3 regions of the Undibacterium sp. Ren11W genome follow, and region 3 is predicted to be linked to each of the others. Evidence: predicted binding sites of a transcription regulator. Region 3 holds the regulator's gene; each other region holds the start of a gene.
What was found. The regulator sigma-54, encoded in region 3, starts transcription at its own class of promoters, with help from an activator protein. The targets are predictions, from matches to a motif close to TGGCANGNAANCTGCTTT.
Positions count from the first base shown of each region.

Region 1: the regulator sigma-54 is predicted to act here: its motif matches at 5,736-5,753, upstream of ACO0K8_RS13720 (pilin).
Region 2: the regulator sigma-54 is predicted to act here: its motif matches at 3,653-3,670, upstream of prpB (methylisocitrate lyase).

Region 1 covers NZ_JBMPPB010000005.1:263,602-270,773, reverse strand. The annotation lists gene ACO0K8_RS13750 (putative bifunctional diguanylate cyclase/phosphodiesterase) at 1-242, shown strand, start outside; gene ACO0K8_RS13745 (hypothetical protein) at 235-468, shown strand; gene ACO0K8_RS13740 (Wzy polymerase domain-containing protein) at 627-2,189, opposite strand; gene ACO0K8_RS13735 (hypothetical protein) at 2,180-2,404, shown strand; gene ACO0K8_RS13730 (sulfatase-like hydrolase/transferase) at 2,528-4,408, shown strand; gene ACO0K8_RS13725 (pilin) at 4,536-4,991, opposite strand; gene ACO0K8_RS13720 (pilin) at 5,212-5,676, opposite strand; gene ACO0K8_RS13715 (FHA domain-containing protein) at 5,926-6,555, opposite strand; gene ACO0K8_RS13710 (Stp1/IreP family PP2C-type Ser/Thr phosphatase) at 6,610-7,172, opposite strand, start outside.
Region 2 covers NZ_JBMPPB010000005.1:77,485-84,656, forward strand. The annotation lists gene ACO0K8_RS12815 (diguanylate cyclase) at 1-800, opposite strand, end outside; gene ACO0K8_RS12820 (chemotaxis protein CheC) at 800-1,411, opposite strand; gene ACO0K8_RS12825 (response regulator transcription factor) at 1,411-1,791, opposite strand; gene prpR (propionate catabolism operon regulatory protein PrpR) at 1,862-3,478, opposite strand; gene prpB (methylisocitrate lyase) at 3,746-4,636, shown strand; gene prpC (bifunctional 2-methylcitrate synthase/citrate synthase) at 4,780-5,928, shown strand; gene acnD (Fe/S-dependent 2-methylisocitrate dehydratase AcnD) at 5,928-7,172, shown strand, end outside.
Region 3 covers NZ_JBMPPB010000008.1:79,367-86,538, forward strand. The annotation lists gene ACO0K8_RS16915 (KpsF/GutQ family sugar-phosphate isomerase) at 1-864, shown strand, start outside; gene ACO0K8_RS16920 (KdsC family phosphatase) at 864-1,391, shown strand; gene lptC (LPS export ABC transporter periplasmic protein LptC) at 1,388-2,029, shown strand; gene lptA (lipopolysaccharide transport periplasmic protein LptA) at 2,051-2,644, shown strand; gene lptB (LPS export ABC transporter ATP-binding protein) at 2,647-3,390, shown strand; gene ACO0K8_RS16940 (RNA polymerase factor sigma-54) at 3,408-4,895, shown strand; gene hpf (ribosome hibernation-promoting factor, HPF/YfiA family) at 5,017-5,361, shown strand; gene ACO0K8_RS16950 (enoyl-CoA hydratase/isomerase family protein) at 5,761-6,852, shown strand; gene ACO0K8_RS16955 (DUF4197 domain-containing protein) at 6,946-7,172, opposite strand, start outside.

The sequences.
Region 1 (7,172 bases), on a different contig from region 3:
CTTTCATCAACGACATCCATGAAAACCCCGATGATGCCGCCATCGCCAGTGCCATCGTGGCAATGGCACTCAGCCTGGGTCTACAAGTGGTGGCCGAAGGCGTGGAGAAAAAAGAGCAAGTTGAGTTATTGCTAGGAATGCAGTGTCATCAGGTTCAGGGCTATTATTTTGGCAGGCCTATGGATGCCAATAGCTTCGCCCATCGCGTACAAGCATCGCAAGCAGGCGAACGTCATGAATAAACTCGATTGGCAACTACGCTCACTCAAAGAACTATCCACTGTATTGAACGATGCCACGGTACTGCACTCACAAGCAATCGGTGCCAGCGTGCTATATCAAATCATGCACCGGGGAGTGGAGAAACTGGCGATTTCTTTGAGCGATGGCCAGGCTCTGATTATTGAGACTCGCCAGCCTAGCCACCCTGAACGGCGTCGTCCGCCAGCCAGCAAAGAAAGCGCTTAGCTCACATTTTTTATTCCTACGCCAGAGGCGCATATTCCATGCGCCTCTGGCCGTGCCTGCCTCGAAAGGCGCATGGATACTGCGTCTTGGCGTAGCTTGTAAACCCCGCATGAAATATACGCAGTGGCAATGCCCATCAATTAATTGCTTTCCTGAAATTATTCAGCATCTCGCTTAGGCATAGAAACAAACACTGCTGCATAACGCTGATCAGCCTCTGCTTGCGATTTCCAGTAATCAAAATATTCCGGATAAGAGTAAGGATGCAAGCGCTGAAGCGTCAACATCATGCGCTCGGCTTTCTTAGCCTGGCCGTTTAAGACATACACTTCAGCCAGTTTATTGAGGATGTGCACAAAGCCAAAGCGACGACTCATCTGCTCGACAGCGTCGATCTCGGCCGCACTCATGCCTTCATGCGGCGTCATACGCATCACATCAAAGTAGCAGAAGTACTCGCCGAACAAGGTGAACTGCGGTCGCGTCAATGCCTGCGTATCGGTCTCAGTATAGGTCTTGCCAGTGCGCAGAATATTAAAACCATTTACTACCCTTTGATAATCCGCAGTGAGCAAAACTAGGATCAATGCAACAGCCAGGCTCGTCGCAAGTATCGCAGCTCTAGGTACGTCACGCCCTGCCCCGGACCAACGCAATTGATGCAGCATACCCATCAACAATCCGACTGGCATTAAGACATAGGCGTACCAGAGCGGGAACTCGACCATGCTATGCACAGCAACCGCGATCAAACAAAGCGCAGCGAAACCCACAGAGATGTCTTTACGTTCAGAGCGGTATCCACAAGTCTGCCAAAACCACCAAACCAGTGAACCAATAAACACGACAGTCGCAGGCCAACCTAATTCAGCGGCAAAATTCAATAACAAATTATGCGCATGCTCAGCATAGGTAGTAGAAGAAAAATCGGCCGCGATCCCGACCTGTTCGGCACCAAAGCCGAACCAACCGACTCCAAACCAAGGGTGTTGATGCGCCATAGAAAATGCCTGCTTTAATAGAACCGAGCGCTCAGACCGCCCCCCCAGATGATCGGCTACCGAACCGCTAGAAAAACCCATCAGCTGGGAAAACGCCGGCAGCCCCATCACCATCGCGGCGTAAAGCGCGAGTAGTAGCAGCAAACAGCGCTTATCGATAATGCGCGCACCATGCCGCTGAATAAAGCAATACATCACAAACAAAGGCATAATGATCCAGCCTATGCGCGATTGCGTCAGTGCCATCCCCCATAACAAAGTCAGACTGAGCAAGCAAGCCTCCCAGCGCCCTAACCTGAAAGTTTGAAACAGGTACCAAACTGACGCCAAACCCAGACATAACAGCAACGCCAACTGATTTGGTTGCGCAACATTTGCATAGGGCCGCATCTGGCTAGCTCGAGCCATATACATAATCCATGGCGAGGCATCGATTCCAGAGATTTGCACACCCTGCATCACCACCGACAACAACGCCGCCAATAAATGCGCCAAAGCCAACATCAGACATAAATCTCGCGCGCCTTTACCCGACTGCGCCCAAGTCGCGCCCAGAACCAGCGCCGCCGCAAACATTAAAAAATACATGACTGGTATCGCGACGGCCTCGAAAGACACCAAACCTACACCCCATTGCAACAACAAAAATAAAATCAAACCCAATGGAAGCAAGAGCATCAAAGGCAAGCGCAAGCGCGGTGCTGCATGCAATGCAAACATCCCAAACGAAAACAAAACACCAAGCAAGACCAGGCTATCGTGATAGAAAGTGCGAAAAGGATGAATGTGAAAAGGATGAAGGTAAGCCGCCAACAGCAGCATTCCAAAAATCAGCAGGGAAAAATGAGTTTGTTTTTCAGAGTACATTGCTCAAAACGAAATTCTATAAAGGGAAAATGATACAAAAATCGGCTAGTCGCTATTTTGACAGCTAATTCTTGCATGAGATAAACATATTGAAACAATTTCTACGGAAGCCCAGCGTCCCAATTGCGGTAAAATTTGGTTCACGCTGAATGTAGTTCGATGTTTCATGTTCAATTCAGAATTAGTAGCCCGTGCATCCTACTTCAAGTAAAAATTCCAGCCTCCCTGAATTACTGAGACTCATCAAATTGAAGAAACATTTATTACATTTTTCCTACAATCTGGCGCTATTGTTCGCGTTGCCGATTCTATTTATATTGACCTATGTACTTAAATACTTTAATCCAACAATAGTCATCTACGAACACTTAAGCGTTGTTACGCTAGTCGTTTTTGCCATCTTCAGCCTTAAACTACTAATCAATCACTATGCTCACGATAAAAAGTACGCTCTTCTTATGTACTCGCTGCTTTACAGCAGTTTTATTTTCATTATCGTCATCTATTACCTGGTTGTATTGATTGGTTTACATTCATGGGGCCGTGTTATTACAGAAGAGTTCATCATTTCATATACTGAGCAAGCTGAGTATTTTTTGGAAGCATTAAATATCTCAATCTATTTAGCAACAAGCCTTGCGATTATTTTCTACGCAATTCTATTTGGTGCTTGTTATATCTTTCTAAAAAAATTCCATTGGATACCGCCACGCACACATTCCAAACGGAGCTGGCTTATCGCTCTATTGTTACTGAGTTTGGTATTATTTTTCACCTATCGATTTTATGATTACCTAATTACGGGCGACAAATTGAGCAAGGAGCCAATCACGCTAACTCTGTTTTCAGGCAAATCAAAACCGCTAGAAGGCCACGATGCCAGGCAAGGTAGCGCCGCTGAAGAGAAGCTCAATATCCTTGAAGAGAACGCACGCAAAAATTACAAGCCCAGTGTACTGGCAAAAAAAAGAAATCTCATCGTCATTATTGTTGATGCGTTAAGACCGGATCATATGAGTGTTTACGGCTACCCCCGCGACACGACGCCAAACCTCAGACTATTAACGGAAACTCAGGCAACGAGCAAATTCACAAACTTACGCTCTACCTGCGGAGAAACCACCTGCGCCCATGCGAGCTATATGGCATCACGTTACGTACACCAATTGCCCGACCATCTATTTACTCTACAAGATGTATTAAAGCTCAATGGCTATCAGACCTATATGATTATCAGCGGCGATCATATAAATTTTAATAATATTCGTGAAGTCTATGGCAATGTCGACCATTATTACGATGGATCGATGGCGAAAGGCTACTACTTTAACGATGATGCAATAACAACCAATAAAACCAAAGCATTACCGTTATGGGACGGCGTGCCGACCATGATCCACTACCATCTTTTATCCGCCCATATAGTCGGAAAAAAAGATCCACAGTTTTTACGTTATACCCCGGCAAAAAACTACCTTTTATTATCCAATGGCAAGCCCGAACAGCAATATACCAACTTCTACGATAACGGTGTGCTACAAGCGGATGCCGTCATCAAACAGTTATTGGACACGTTAAAAGAAAAAAAATATCTGGAAAACAGCCTGGTAGTCATTACTGCAGATCATGGCGAAGCGCTCGGTGAGCACAACATTTTTATGCATACCAATAGTGTGATTGAGGAAGCACTACATATCCCTCTGTTAATGCTGCATTACGGTTACCGATCCACGCTACCGAAACAGCTTGATGGCTTCATGTCGCTGGTAGATCTGGCACCAACCATACTCAGTGAATTTAACATTAACAGACCAGAATCGTGGGTAGGTTCACCGGTTCAAGAACATGTAAAAACTGCTTTTAGCTATTTCGAAATGGCGCCATTTAAAGGCCTATATGATCACAGAGACGATAAAGTTATGTGGAAATACTGGAGAAATATTCATACCGACGAAGAATTCGTCTACGATCTCAGTAAAGACCCTAAGGAGCAACACAATATGAGCTTTCAGGTATCGTCAGAGTTGAAAGCAGAATGGCGTAAATTAACAGCTACAGGCAAGCCAGATTGAGTGAAAAATGATGCGCTTGGCTGACCAATGCAAGTCGCGGCCAATACGATGACAACTTTTAGCTATTTTTGATGTTTGATCATGCAATCAGAGTAAATTCCGACTTTTATGTAGTAAGTGCACTAAATTAGCTACCCGCACAAACTTCAACTCTGCCCACATATTTTTGCAAAACTGTTGAACTACACGACCATTTACCGGTCGATGCCTTACGGCTTAAGGTGATAAATTTACCGTTCACGACATCTGGCCCACCTACAATAGTCGCCTTCATAACCCCGGCAACCGTTGTATTCGTAATTTCTATGAGCGTATTAGCATTCGATGGCTGTACGCCCACAAACCAGTTTGCATTCGTGGTTGGGCCAGTGACAGGGATATAATTATCGCCCAAAGCCACATCGAAACCAGTCTTACCAAACGAGACTTCTGCCAAAGCAGCTGCAAATTTCGCCTTCGCTATATGATTTTGATATGACGGAATCGCTACCGCAGCAAGTATACCTATAATCGCGACCACAATCATTAATTCGATCAACGTGAAACCAGATTGCTTACGATTTAGTATTTCTTCTGTTTTCATTATATTGCTCCCAAACGAGGATTCGATTATTTACTAAAGCGCCAACATCAATTTATGCACATAAAAACTGGGCACAATATAAGTTCAAAATTGGTTTCAGCCAGCCACATGTCATTCGAAGCTATTATCACCCTAAAAAAAAGCACCCCACTGGGGTGCTTTTAATCTTTAAGTGCTATACGCTAGCGATAAACTTGCAATTATTGCACCGAAATAGCATTTAGTTTGGCTGACCTTTGCAAGTTTCTTCTTTACCAATATATTTTTGTTTTACATCAGCAGATGTACATTTCCAAGCACCTGTACTACCTTTACGTGTCAATGTGATTGTCTTATCGTTCACAGCCGCAGGGCCGCCAACAATCTTCGCAGTCAAGATCCCATTGATAGTCACGTCAGTCACAGTAATTTTGGAGTTAGAGTTTAAAGGTTGAACACCGATAAACCAATCGGTATCACTGGAAGGACCAGTTGATGGTTTCAAGCTATCATTCAACGCCACGTCAAAACCTGTCTTACCTGGAGCTACTTCAGCTAAAGCAGCTGCGAACTTAGACTTGGCAATATAGTCTTGATAAGCAGGGATGGCTACAGCAGCCAAAATACCGATAATCGCAACAACGATCATCAATTCAATCAGAGTAAAACCTGCTTGTGCGCGTTGTTTCAATTGCATGGATTTCATTTTAATGCTCCTAAGGGAAAATTGGGAATTTCGATAATGCTGCGTGCTACATCTTCTATAGAGCAAACAGCGTGCCAGCGCAGAAAATTATCGTTTCGGGACACGTTCAGCTAATTTTCAGCAAAAATTGATGCAAAACTTTAAACTTTTCTGACAAATTTTGACCAAGAAAAAATTGTCGGGCGTATTTAAACAAAATTTGTCACTTTCTTGACCAACAATCCATTTCCGTCATAAAGATGAATCGCTCTATTTCTCCGTCAAAAGATAAAACTTCATTTTTGTTCCAGCAAGATCCAACTCATCACCATCCCTCAGCACTAGAGGGGCGGATTCCAATGGATGACTATTAACAGTCACCGCAACTCCCTCTAATCTCGTGGCGATATACTGCTGATGCTGTTTGCTGATAGTAACAACGAGCACACCAGCACGGCCTAAGCTAGTCACCGCTTTATCCAGAAGTAACTCACGACCCGCATTCGCACCGTTCAGCACTTTAACTTTAGCCACTAGTTTAGGTAATTGTGGGGCTTCCCCGACAGGCAAGGGCACCGAGCTCAATGCGGCTTGCGGCTCATAGGAATTATTCTGTCCATGTTGAAATTTAAGCCGATACTTACCGACTTCTATAACGTCTTCGTGTTGAAGTAAATGCTTAGTAATTGGCTGGCCATTTACCAAAGTACCGTTAGTACTACCTAAATCGAGGACAAAAATGCCGATCGATGTACGATCTATCGCAGCGTGATGCCCACTAATGGTGGCTTGATCGAGTACCAAATCATTTTCTGGGCGTCGGCCTATGCTAAAACGAGGCTTCAGCAAATTTACATCGTATTTTTCTAGTCCATTTAATGTGACGATGATTTTCGCCATAGCACTCTCTATCTTTTATTTCATTGTTGAGCAATTCTAGTGCGGCCAATCAAACTAACTAGCAAAAATATGCTCCATTAATTTTCGTTGATGCAATTCAGTAACTTTGACTAAGACAACGGAAATATTATCTCGTCCACCAAATTGATTGGCACTATTAATCAAAACTTCACAGCATTTTTCAAGTTGAGAGTTGTATTGATGCATGATGTGATGAATTTCTATGTGATTAAGCATATCCGTTAAGCCATCCGAGCATAACAAATACACATCACCAACTTCCATTTGATGCACATGTATTTCGATTTCTATGTTTTCTTGTGCGCCAACCGCGCGCGTGATTAAATTTTTAATCGGAGAAAAACGTGCATCTTTTTCAGAAATGAGACCTGCGTCTATCTGCGCCTGCAAAACGGAATGATCTCTTGTAATTTGGGACAGTTCGCCATTTCGGAAACGATATGCCCGAGAATCACCGACATGCGCAACAAGCAGTTTATCTTGATGACTCAGGGCAACAACGGCAGTAGTGCCCATGCCTAAATAAGCCTCGTTCTCATGTGAAGCGTTATAGACACGAGTATTTGCAAGCGTAATGGCGTCGTTTAACCATCGAA
Region 2 (7,172 bases), on a different contig from region 3:
AGATGGGGGATGTTGCTATCCCAGATCGCCGCTCTTAGTCGCTCGGCAAATGGCTCGGCATGTTCTTGTGGCATGTTCGGCAATATCAGTATGAACTCTTCACCGCCATAGCGTGCCAGTACATCGGTAGCACGTGCTAACTGTGCTTTGAGCGTCTGTGCGACTGAGATCAGGGCCTTGTCGCCTTCAGGGTGCCCATAATAATCGTTGTATTCTTTGAAGAAATCAATGTCCACCATAAATATCGATAAAGGTAATTTTTGGCGTATCGATAGCCCCAGAGCCATCTTGTAATGTTCATCAAAAAAGCGCCGGTTATAGATGCCGGTAAGGCTGTCGGTAGTGGCATCGCGTTTCAAAATTTCTGAGTGCGAGCGCAGCATTTTTTCGCGTTTGATCGAGTTGCTGGAATCGGAAATCTGTATCAGACAGCAACGCTTGCCCTGATTTTCCGGTAGCGGCGTGATCGCGATCGACTGATGGATTCTCTGTTTTTCCTGGTCTGCATCCGCTGTCGCATATAAAGGCAAGGGTGAACGATGCAGGGCGTTCGACAACACTGCGGGCAAACCGTAATTCAAGGAGTTTCTCAGTGCCGACAAGAACGCCGGATTGGGCGCTTCTTTAAATACCTCGGCAATTTTTTTTTGCAAGGCTTGCTGCTCAGGGATGTCGCTGCTCTTGGCTATCCATTCATTCCACAGCAAAATTTGTTCGTCGCTATCGACGACGATCAAACCCAGGCTGACGGCATTGAGTATGTTCGTCAGACAAAACTGCTCAGGCACGGCGGAGCTCATTAAATAGCTCCCAGAAAACGGTCAATATGTGTCACCAGATTGCGTAGCGACATTGAACTCAGCAGGAAAATCAGGTGACCTTCTGAATGACGTTTTTCTATTGTCAAATCTATGTGCAGGACCAGAATGTAAGGCTCATCAGGACTATTGTTGAGCCCTTTAAATAGCTCTTCTACGGTGGCGATTCTATAATTAGGCAAAGAGCTATTGAGTGAGATTTTGAGCATGTCTGCCATGGCCGATAGGCAGGCATTAAGGATGATATTGCCCAACTCGCACATCGCCTCTTGTTCAAATTCTGCCAGCTCTTCTATGCTCATTTGCGAGCCCATCATGTCGCGCACAATTTCCAGCGCATGATCTTCGGTAAACAAGAGCAAGGCTTCAGCATCAAAAGGGCCGGAAAATTGCTGGCTGACGGCACCAAACCTGGCACTATTGAGTGTCATGATGGCGCTATCGGCTTCTGAGCTGCGTTTTACTTCTATCGACGGCACCGAGAGTTTCACTTCGTCGCCGACGATTTCGCTGAGACTGGCGGCAGCGCGTCCGGCACCGACGTTAAACACTTCCGTCAGCGCGTCAAGATGGAGTTCGCTGAGGGTATCCATTATTTACCAGCGAAATGTTCTAATGCGTGTGCGATGGATTTTTCTGTTACCGGTTTTGCGACAAAGGTCGCGCCCAGCGAGTTGGCGCGGTTTTGGAAAGTTTCTTGTATATTCGCCGAAAAAATGACGATGCGCATGGCCGGATGTTTCGCCAGTATCTGCTCGGCCGCATCGGTACCCAGGATGCCTGGCATATTGATGTCCATGGTGCAGTAATCAGGCGTGTCTTGGTCGACTAGCAGCACGGCGGCGTCGCCGCTGGCGGCTTCGATAATTTCCCAATCAGCATGTTTGGCCAGTATGTGAGCTTTGATGACCATACGCGATACCTTGCTGTCGTCAACGATCAGCAATTTTTTTGGGGTGTGCTCAGTGTTCATGTTTAGCTATTCGGCTGGTCATCGATTTGCCGATTTTACCTGAACAAGAGGGAGTGGCTATAGGGATTTTTCAGCTAGTGTTGCGCTTATTTTTTTGTTGTGCCAGGCGTCGCCATAGTGTAGTGCGGCTGATTCCTAAATATTCAGCGACACGCTCTCTGTTGTGATTGAATTTTTCCATTAAGGCTGGCAAGGATAAGCTTTCTGTGGGGGGGCTGAGCATTGTGCTGGAGTTGACCATCGTTAACATTTCAGGAGTGATTTTTGCGACAAAACTGGGGCTGAGTGCCTGCAAAGGCTCGGCCGCTAAGAATAAGGCCAATCTTTCCATCATATTGCGCATTTCCCGCACATTGCCGGGCCATGGGTATTGCCTGAACAGTTCTCCGCAGGCCACCACTTCGGCCTGCAAGTTGGGGTGGGGACGGGCGCCCATGGCGGCCAGTGAATGTTTCAGACACCAGACCGCTAAGGGAATCAGATCATCCTGGCGCTCGCGCAGGGCTGGCAATGCTAAGCGCAATACGGCTAAACGATAAAACAGGTCGGGACGAAAACGTCCTTCGCGCATGCGGTTTTCCAGGTCGCAATGGGTGGCACTGATAATTCTGACATCAACTGGTATTGGACGTACGCCACCCACCCTAACCACTTCGCGTTCTTCCAGCACGCGCAGCAAGCGGGTTTGCAGACTCAGCGGCATTTCGCCGATTTCGTCCAAAAACAGGCTGCCGCGGTGCGCTGCTTCAAATAGACCGGCATGGCCGCCACGGCGTGATCCGGTAAAGGCGCCTTCTTCGTAGCCGAATAGTTCCGATTCCAGTAGGGATTCGGCAATCGCGCCGCAATTGACGGCCACAAAGGGTTGGCGCGCGCGCGGGCTTTCGCTATGGATGGCTTGCGCCGCCAGCTCCTTGCCGGTACCAGTTTCGCCTTGCAATAATACGGTGGCAGGCGAGCGGGCAAACAGCATGATGGAATGACGCAAATTTTGCATGGGTTCCGATTCGCCGCGCAGGTCATTGATGCTGTGGCGCGCCCGTAAAGAATCGGCGGCCGGATTTTGTCGGCCTCGTGCCGCTTCCAGACGTGTGATACGGGCGATCTCTAAAGCATCGTCGAAAGCCAGGCGTATCGAGGTCGCTGAATACATGAAAATGCCGGTCAGGCCGGCTTCTTCCGCCAGATCGGTGATCAGGCCCGCACCGACTACGGCCTTGATACCCTTACTTTTGAGCTCTCTGATCTGCGCTTTGGCGTCTTCTTCGGTGACATAGGTACGTTGCTCCAGTTTAAAACCGAAGGTATTTTTAAATTCGACCAGCTCCGGCATGGTCTCTTGATACGTGACTAGCCCGATCTCGGGTGAGACCTTGCGGGCTCTGGCTAAGGCTTGCATCACGTCAAAGCCGCTGGCCTTGGCGATGATGACGGGGATCGGCAGGCGACTCTTCAGATAGGCACCGTTAGAACCAGCCGCAATCACGGCATCGCAACGCTCGGTGAGTAGACGTTCCCGGATATATTGCGCCGCCTCTTCAAAGCCCAGGTGGATAGGCTCGATATCGGCGCTGACATCGTATTCGAGCATGATGTCGCGAAACAAATCGAACAGGCGTGAGATCGAGACGGTCCAGATGACCGGTTTGTCGTTACTTTCTCTGACTACAGGCGGGTTATGTTTCATTGTGGTGTTTCAGGTGGTGTTTCAATATATGTTTCAATCGATGTTTCAATGCGCGGTATGAAACGTGATTATGAAACATTTTATTCGGTATGTGCAAGTTCTGATTCGCGTCCGCTGGTTTTAAGTCTTTGATTATTATATGAAGAGCCTCATTTTTTTGAGCTTTTAACAAACTGGCACGCGGCTTGCAATAGCAGAGCAAGACAACAAAACTAGCCGCAACTTCGTAATTCACTTCGTAATCAACTTCTAACAAAGAGAGACTATATGGCCCAATACTCCGCAGGTGCCGCCTTCCGTAAGGCGATGCAAGAAGAATCTCCGCTACAAGTGGTCGGTGCCATCAATGCCAATCATGCCTTACTGGCCAAACGCGCCGGTTTTAAGGCGATTTACCTCTCCGGTGGCGGTGTCGCTGCCGGTTCGCTGGGTTTGCCGGATCTGGGTATTTCCAATCTCGATGATGTGCTGACCGATGTACGCCGTATCACCGATGTCTGCGATCTGCCTTTGCTGGTCGACGTCGATACCGGTTTTGGCTCATCCGCCTTTAACGTGGCGCGCACCGTCAAATCCATGATCAAGTTCGGCGCTGCCGCCATCCATATTGAAGACCAGGTCGGCGCCAAGCGTTGCGGTCATCGCCCGGGTAAAGAGATCGTCAGCAAGCAAGAGATGGTCGATCGCATCAAGGCCGCCGTGGATGCCCGCACCGATGAGAATTTCGTCATCATGGCGCGTACCGATGCGCTGGCGGTGGAAGGTCTGGAGTCAGCCATCGAACGCGCTTTGGCTTGCGTTGAGGCTGGTGCCGATATGATTTTCCCTGAGGCGATTACTGAACTGGCGATGTACAAACAATTTGCCAGTGCCGTGAAGGTGCCTATCCTGGCCAATATCACCGAATTCGGCGCTACTCCTTTGTACACGGTGGAAGAGTTAGCCGCGGTCGATGTCGGTCTGGTGTTGTATCCTTTGTCCGCTTTCCGTGCCATGAACAAGGCCGCTGAAAACGTGTATGGCGCGATCCGCCGTGACGGTACTCAGAAAAACGTGGTCGATACCATGCAGACCCGTATGGAATTGTATGAACGCATCAACTACCATGATTTCGAGCAAAAACTCGATGCGCTGTTCATCCAGCAAAAGAACAAATAAATCAATCTACACGATCAAAAAACGGATACTCCCCTAAAAATTTTTACAAATTAGCTTCTTGCGCATATATAACGTGCGCATTGAAAATGTACTAGGGTGGAGTATCAGTTTTATCTATAAAATCTTCCTCACTGGAGAACAGCATGACTGAAGCAGTTCCTTTTAAAGCTAAAAAATCCGTTGCCCTGTCTGGCGTTACTGCCGGCAATACCGCCCTGTGCTCGGTAGGTAAAACCGGTAACGACTTGCATTATCGCGGTTACGATATTCTGGAAGTGGCGGACGCTTGCGAATTCGAAGAGATCGCGCATCTGCTGGTGCATGGCAAACTACCGACTGCGGCTGAACTGCACACATATAAATTGAAACTGAAAGCCTTGCGTGGCTTGCCAGCGAACCTGAAAGCGGCGCTCGAGTCCTTGCCTGCCAGCGCCCATCCTATGGACGTAATGCGCACCGGTGTCTCGGTACTGGGTTGCACTTTGCCAGAAAAAGACGATCACAATGCGCCAGGTGCACGTGACATCGCCGACCGTCTGATGGCGTCTTTAGGTTCCATGCTGCTGTATTGGTACCACTTTAGCCACAACGGCAAACGTATTGATGTCGAGACCGATGATGATTCTATCGGCGCGCATTTCCTGCACTTATTGCATGGGGTTAAGCCTAGCGCATCGTGGGAAAAAGCCATGCATACCTCGCTGATCTTATATGCGGAACACGAGTTCAATGCCTCGACCTTTACCGCACGCGTGATCGCTGGTACTGGCTCAGACATGCACTCTGCCATCACCGGTGCGATCGGCGCTTTGCGCGGCCCTAAACATGGCGGTGCCAACGAAGTCGCTTTTGAAATCCAGAAACGCTATGACAATCCGGATGAAGCCGAAGCCGATATCAAGAAGCGCGTAGAGAACAAAGAAGTGGTGATCGGTTTTGGTCATCCTGTGTACACGGTTTCTGATCCACGCAATAAAGTAATTAAAGAAGTGGCGCGTAATTTGTCGCGCGAGGCCGGCTCGACTAAGATGTTTGATATCGCCGAGCGCTTAGAGTCCGTCATGTGGGACATCAAAAAAATGTTCCCGAATCTGGATTGGTTCTCGGCAGTCTCGTATCACATGATGGGTGTGCCTACCGCCATGTTTACGCCGCTGTTCGTGATTGCCCGTACCTCAGGTTGGGCCGCGCATGTGGTCGAGCAGCGTATCGACAATAAAATTATCCGTCCTAGCGCGAACTATGTCGGCCCTGATGATTTGCAGTTTGTCGCTATCAAGGACCGTCAATAATGAATACCAATTTTCGCAAATCCCTGCCCGGCACCAAGCTCGATTTTTTTGATACCCGTGCCGCGGTTGAAGCCATTACCCCCGGTGCTTACGATAAGCTGCCGTACACTTCACGTGTGCTGGCCGAGAATCTGGTGCGCCGTTGCGATCCGGCGACGCTCAATGCTTCTTTGGAGCAGTTCATACAGCGCAGACGCGATCTGGATTTTCCATGGTTCCCGGCGCGCGTGGTCTGTCATGATATTCTCGGGCAAACAGCGCTGGTCGATCTGGCTGGCCTGCGTGACGCGATTGCCGAGCAAGGCGGCGACCCGGCTTTGGTGAATCCTGTGGTGCCGACCCAGTTAGTGGTCGACCATTCTTTGGCGGTAGAGTGCGGCGGTTTCGATCCGGATGCCTTCAACAAGAACCGTGCGATTGAAGACCGTCGTAACGAAGACCGTTTTGACTTCATCAACTGGACCAAGAAGGCGTTCAAGAACGTTGACGTGATCCCACCAGGCAACGGCATCTTGCATCAGATCAACCTGGAGCGCATGAGCCCGGTGGTGCAAGTCACCGACGGCGTGGCTTATCCCGATACTCTGGTCGGTACCGATAGCCATACCCCTATGGTCGATGCGCTGGGCGTGATCGCGATCGGTGTCGGCGGTCTGGAAGCTGAAAGCGTGATGTTGGGGCGCGCCTCCTGGATGCGTCTGCCGGACATCATCGGCGTAGCACTGACTGGCAAACCACAAGCAGGCATCACGGCGACGGACACGGTGCTGGCGCTGACTGAGTTCTTGCGCAAGCAAAAAGTGGTCTCGTCCTATCTTGAATTTTACGGTGAGGGTGCCGCGGCATTGACCTTGGGTGACCGCGCTACCATCGCGAATATGGCACCGGAATTTGGTGCGACTGCCGCGATGTTTTATATCGACGAACAGACCATCAAATACCTCAAACTCACTGGCCGTGAGGATGAACAGGTCCAGCTGGTAGAGTTGTATGCAAAAGAAACCGGTCTGTGGGCCGATACACTGAAAAATGCCGAATACGAACGCGTACTGAGTTTTGATTTGTCTTCGGTGGTGCGCACCATTGCCGGCCCAAGTAATCCGCACAACCGCGTTCCGACTTCCGAGTTGGCGGCCCGTGGTATCAGCGGCAAGGTAGAAAATGAAGCTGGCTTGATGCCTGATGGCGCGGTGATCATCGCCGCCATCACCAGTTGCACCAATACGAATAACCCGCGCAATATG
Region 3 (7,172 bases):
TCACTCTTACTCCAATGCGAAGGCCGTGTAGTGGTTTCTGGTATAGGAAAATCCGGCCATATTGCGCGCAAGATTGCCGCCACTTTCGCTTCCACCGGCACTCCTGCATTTTTTGTTCATCCCGCTGAAGCCGCCCACGGCGACCTTGGTATGGTGACGCGTCAGGATGTGTTTATCGCGATCTCGTATTCTGGCGAAGCATCAGAATTAATGTCGATATTACCGACTATCAAACGTCTGGGCGTGAAACTGATCGCCATGACTGGCAAGCCTGATTCTAGTTTGTCCAAACTAGCTGACGTCCATTTAAACGTCCATGTAGATAAAGAAGCCTGTCCCTTGAATCTGGCACCGACCGCCAGCACAACGGTGACGCTGGCCTTAGGCGATGCACTGGCCGTTGCAGTCCTGGATGCACGCGGTTTTCGCGAAGAAGATTTTGCCCGCTCACATCCGGGCGGCACGCTGGGCCGCCGCCTGCTCACTCATGTGCGTGATGTCATGCGTACCGGCGAGGCTATTCCCCAAGTGGCGCCCGAAACTAAATTAACCGCTGCGCTGCTGGAGATCACTCAAAAAGGCATGGCGATGACGGCCGTGGTCGATCCCGAGCAACGCATCATAGGCGTATTTACCGATGGTGACTTACGCCGACTAATGGAAAAAACCCAGGATTTTTCACAAGTATGCATCGCCGACGTGATGCGCAAGAATCCACGCAGCATACGCCCCGAGCAACTCGCAGTAGAGGCGGTAGAAGTCATGGAAACCCATCGTATCAACCAATTATTAGTGGCCGATGACAGCGGTAAGCTGGTCGGCGCCCTGCACATTCACGATCTGACTCGCGCCAAGGTGATTTAATGACACTCGCTGCCCTGAAAAAAGCTGCCCAGGTAAAATTGATGATTTTCGACGTCGATGGCGTCTTAACCGATGGCTGCCTGCATTTTGGCCCAGAGGGCGAAATCATGAAAAGCTTCAATGTGCTCGACGGCCAAGGCATCAAATTATTGCAACAATCTGGCGTAATCACCGCCATCATCAGCGCACGCCAGTCGCCGATTGTTGCCAGACGCGCTGCCGATCTCGGCATTACCCATGTCATGCAAGGCATACATGAAAAAAAAGCGGCGTTTCTGGAGTTAATCTCTATTTTGGGTATCAAAGCTGAGCACTGCGGCTTTATCGGTGATGACGTGATCGATTTACCGGTGTTATCACGAGTTGGTTTTTCTGCCAGCGTACCGAATGCGCATGCCGAAGTAAAGTCACGGGTTCATTACCTCACATTGGCCCACGGCGGCAATGGTGCTGCGCGTGAAGTTTGCGATTTTATTTTACAAGCTCAGGGCCGCTACGATAGTGTCTTAGCTAATTTTCTGGCATGAAATATCATTTAACCGCTGATCAGTTTCGTATTTGGTTAGGCGTAGTCTTGCTAGCCTTAGTGGCACTTGCTAGTTTTTGGATACTCAAAACTCTGCGTCAAAATGGCGATGATGCAAACGCCCGTAGCAGTGTGCGTAGCGAACCTGATTACTATGTCGAAAAATTTAATTTTATACGCCTGCCAAATAATGGCCAGGCCAATGTCAGCATAGTCGGCGACAAGCTCACCCATTATCCTCGCAGCGACGATCTTGAAATCCAGCAAGCACGCATCAATAGTTTTTCCGCTGATAAATCACCGGTTAATATCCGTGCTTTGCGTGCAGTGATCGAGCAAAAATCAACACAAACGACCCCAATTCGCGAACATGATCAAATACATTTACTAGGCGACGTGCAAGTTGAGAGACCGGCTACTAGAACTTCGAGCTTCATGCAATTAAATTCAGATTATCTTTTAGTCTTACCAGATGAAAATACAATGAAAACCGATACTGCCGTGACGATGATCACAACAACATCGGAAATTCACGCGGTCGGCATGACGGCGGACAATAACACCCAGCAAGTACAATTACTTAGCAAAGTAAGGGCGCGCTTTAGTCGTGCCGGTGCCGCGCAAAAACCTCTATCGTGAAGTAAACAGGAAAAATTTTATATGTATGCCACCCGCAATTCAGGCTTGAGCTATCTTGGCCAACTAGCGATAACATTTTGCTTTCTAGCACCTATTTGTTCGGCCTATGCGGAAAAAGCAGATAGCCAGAAAGAAACCAATATCGAAGCTGAACTATCCAATTCAGATGGTAAGAGAAACATCACTACATTAACTGGCGATGTAGTACTGACACGTGGCACTCTCATCGTCAAATCGGACCGCGCCATCATTACGCAAACTGCGGACGAGCACATGAATGTAGTGTTAACCAGCAATCCGGGAAAGCAAAATTTTTTCCGGCAAAAACGCGATGGTGGGGATGATTTGTGGGTAGAAGGTGTGGCCGATCGCATTGAATACGACGATAAAACTGAGTTGGTCAGGTTTATCTCGAAAGCCCGTGTCAAGTATTTAGAAGGCAAAAAAGTCACGCAAGAGCAAGAAGGGGAATTTCTTTCCTACGACAGTCTCAATGATGTGTTTCTCGCCACAAATACCACTACCGGCACCCATGTGCCTGGGGCTGGGCGTGTGAAATTGACGCTGCAACCTAAACCGGCAAAGCCAGTCAACATGAATACTCCAGCCAAATAATTATGACTAGTACACTCGTCATCCAGGGTTTACAAAAACGCTATGGGGCGCGCCAGGTAGTGCGCGATGTTTCTTTAGAAGTAAAAAGTGGCGAAGTAGTCGGCTTACTAGGCCCGAATGGCGCTGGTAAAACCACGTCCTTCTACATGATCGTGGGCCTGGTCCCCTCAGATGCAGGAAAAATCGATATCGACGGCGTTGATATCTCGCGCATGCCGATACACCAGCGCGCCAAACTCGGCTTATCTTACTTACCGCAAGAGGCTTCAGTATTTCGCAAGTTGTCGGTGGAGGACAATATCCGCGCTGTACTCGAACTACAAACCGATGAACACGGAAAATCTCTGAGCAAAGCTGCCATCGAGCAACGTCTCGATGCCCTACTCGACGACTTACAAATCGAAGGTTTGCGAGAGAATCCAGCGCTATCGCTATCTGGTGGTGAGCGCAGACGGGTAGAAATTGCCCGCGCACTGGCAACCAATCCCCGTTTCGTCCTGCTTGATGAACCGTTTGCCGGGGTCGATCCGATTGCCGTCATAGAGATACAGCGCATCGTGGTTTTTTTAAAAAATCGCGGCATAGGCGTCTTGATCACAGATCACAATGTGCGCGAAACCTTAGGCATTTGTGACCACGCTTGCATCATTAATCAGGGTGCCGTATTAGCCAGCGGTAGTCCAGAAGAAATCATCAGCAACGAATCGGTCAGGCGCGTCTATTTGGGAGAGCATTTCCGCATGTAGCGGAAATCACACTCAGCATGAAGCAAAGCCTGCAGCTACGCACCTCGCAACATCTGGCACTCACGCCACAATTGCAACAATCGATACGGCTACTGCAATTGTCCACGCTGGAACTGCATCAAGAACTAGAAAACTTGCTGATAGAAAATCCCATGCTAGAGCGCGTCGATAATCCACTCGATAGCGCGGTACGCTTGTTGGCGGACGGCGCCATTGGCAGTACTGAATCACGGTCTGAAACGGAGTTCGGCGTCAGTTCTGCTGAAGATCAGAGTAACGCCAATACCGACTCCAGCGAGATCTCAGAAGTTAGCAACGCGGCCGATAGTGTCAGCCCTAGCGAAACCGAGTGGAGTTTTGACGATGCTCCGCAAGGCAGTAAATCCTCGGAAGAGGATGAGGGAAGACCGCAGTTAGAAGCGGCGCATATTTCACTTAAAGAACATTTGCTGGAGCAAATGCGTCTGAATCTGCGCGAACCGCGCGATCTGGCCTTGGTGGAACTGGTAATCGACGCCCTCGATGATAGCGGTTATCTGATAGAGAGCCTGGAAGATATTCATTCCAGCATCCCTCTAGAACTATTGGTTGAGCCTGAAGAGCTGAGTTTTGCCTTGCTCATGGTACAAAGTTTTGATCCTGCCGGTGTTGGCGCACGTAACTGCTCCGAGTGCCTGGCGCTGCAGATCAAACGCCTGCCCAAAATCGCTTTCGTCACCCGACGCCTCGCACTTGCCATCGTAGAAACACAATTAGGTTTATTTGCACAACGCGATTTTGCTCGCTTAAAGAAGGTTTTTAATTGTGACGATGAGGATTTGCGCGAGGCACAGGTGGTGATACGTTTATGCAAACCCAAACCTGGCGCCGAGTTTGCAGTCAGTAGTTCCGACTATGTGGTGCCGGATGTAATAGTCAAAAAATCTGCTGATGGATGGCAAGTGTTATTGAACCAGGACATCATGCCTAAGCTGCGTGTCAATAGCATGTACGCCAATATCATGAAGCAAAATCGTGGGGATGGCAGTCTTAATCCCCAGTTGCAGGAAGCACGCTGGCTGATCAAAAATATGCGGCAACGTTTCGAGACGATTTTACGGGTTTCGCAAGCAATAGTCGAAAGACAACGGAATTTTTTCACACATGGAGCGGTCGCGATGCGCCCTCTTGTTTTGCGCGAAATTGCTGATACACTGGGTTTACATGAGAGTACAATTTCTCGTGTGACCACTCAGAAATACATGCTGACCCCACATGGTATGTTTGAGTTGAAGTATTTTTTCGGTAGCCATGTCGCCACTGAAACAGGGGGTGAAGCATCATCGACGGCGATACGAGCACTCATCAAACAATTGATAGGAGCAGAAAACCAGAAAAGCCCACTCTCTGATAGCAAGATTGCAGACATGCTGGGTGAACAAGGGATGGTCATTGCGCGCCGCACAGTCGCCAAGTACCGCGAAGCCCTTAAAATTCCACCGGTCAGTTTGCGAAAATCTTTGTAAAAATTGTTCTTGAAATTTTGCGTTAGATTGCTATATATGATTTAGCTCAAACAGGTTTTTCAGATTGGGCGCATAGTAATAGCGATAGTGTCATCAAGTAACATCACCATAGGAGCGTTTTATGAATCTCACCATCAGTGGTCATCACCTTGAAGTAACTCCTGCAATTCGTGAACATGTACAAAACAAGCTAGAACGTATCAGGCGACACTTCGATCAAGTCATTGATATCGCCGTCATCCTGACGGTCGACAAGCTCCGAGAAAAGGACAAACGTCATAAAGCAGATATTAATCTGCACATCAGCGGTAAAGATATTCACGTTGAAAGTCTGGCGCAGGATCTGTATGCTGCCATCGACACACTGATAGACAAACTAGACAGGCAAGTCATTAAACACAAAGACAAAATTCAGGAACATCCGCATCAAGCGATCAAACATATTCCTGATCCAGCCTCAGTGTAAAACTATCAACCCACAAAGGGAACCCAAAACTAGGACGCTTCAGCGTCCTTTTTTGTTGGCAAAAGAGATATGTGCATCTGCAAAAAAAACATCTTGTGCAATCGTTTTTGTAGGGCTGCGATTGTCTCTTTGCACCTTTCGAATCTCTTCACAGATTCATTTGATTAGCGGACAAATTTCGATAAAATGGCAATCTAAAATTTCGATAAAACATGGGCACAAGAACATCCTGCACTCGCTGCTGATTAAATTTCAAAATGGCAGCATGCCTAACACGCACTATTCATGCGGGTTTCCAGCCTATCTCGGCTGCAAGCCGCATGCAGATTGCGTGACCAGGCTGGCACTAGTTGATTTTTCTTATCCCATCCCAATCACCTTCACTAAATACCAGATCCTATGAGTAATCATATATTAAGCTCAATACAGAACCGCATAGGGTTCATCACCCTAGATAGACCGAAAGCCCTCAATTCTTTGTCCCTAGAAATGGTACGCAACATCACCGCCACACTGTTACAGTGGCAAGAGAATGACGAAGTTGCGGCTGTTTTCATTCATAGCAGCAGTGAAAAATCATTTTGTGCCGGTGGTGACATACGCTTTTTTTACGATGTTGGTACTGCCACCCCAAAGGGAGACAGCGCCCTGTTAGAAGATTTTTTCAGCGAAGAATACGCCTTAAATCATTTAATCCATTTCTATCCTAAACCTTATGTCGCATTACTAAACGGTGTGGTCATGGGCGGTGGCATGGGGATCGCCCAGGCAGGAAAAAACTGCCGCCTGCGGATAGTCACAGAGCGTACTAAGATGGCGATGCCAGAAGTGAATATTGGCCTATTCCCGGATGTGGGCGGCAGCTACTTCCTAGCGCGTAGCCCTGGCGAAATTGGTACTTATTTAGGGATGACTGGTGACATCATCAATGCGGCCGATGCCATGTATGCAGAATTGGCAGATGTGTATATTCCTACGACTGCCTTAACCACTTTGATGGACTTACTGCGCACTACTAACAGCGACGATATTCGTGTGCTGATCCGTGAGTTTGCGACGCAATATGCCGATCAGGCAATACCAGAACAAAGTACGCTGGCGAAAAATCGTGCTGCAATAGACTTGCACTTTGCAGGCAAAGATGTAAAAAAAGTCTTGCAATCACTAGCACTCGATCAAAGTGAATTCGGCTTACAAGCCAGCGCACTGATGCAGAAACGCTCGCCCTTGCTGATGGCTGTCACATTAGAACAATTACGTCGCGGTGCCGATATGACAGTAGCAGAATGTTTGCGCATGGAGCGAACTATGGTGCGCCATTGCTTCAAACATGGCGAGGTGCTGGAAGGAGTAAGAGCCTTGGTGGTGGACAAAGACAATGCACCACGCTGGTCTCCAGCAACGCAGGAGCTAGTCGATGAATCCTTGATACTCGGTTTTTTTGAGCCGGTTTGGCCAGACTACGCTCACCCTTTGCGCGATCTGCTATAAGCGATCAGTCAATCGCAATGCGTGGGAGTTTCTATGCGCGTTGCGATTGATGCTAGGGCAGCTTGAATTGCGTTGCGGAAAGCCTGGCAGCCATCACTTCAGCAAGCCAAATACCTTGCCTATAATTTTACTGCCCGCACCGATAGGATCCTGACGTATCGCTTTTTCTTCTTCAGCGATCATCAGATACAAGCCATCTAAAGCGCGTTGCGTCACATAGGTTTCGACACTGGCTTGCTGTGCGGGGACCACACCAAATTTATGCGCTTGTCCCATTACAGTATTGTACTGAGCAGAGAGCCCCGCCTTATCGGTAACGC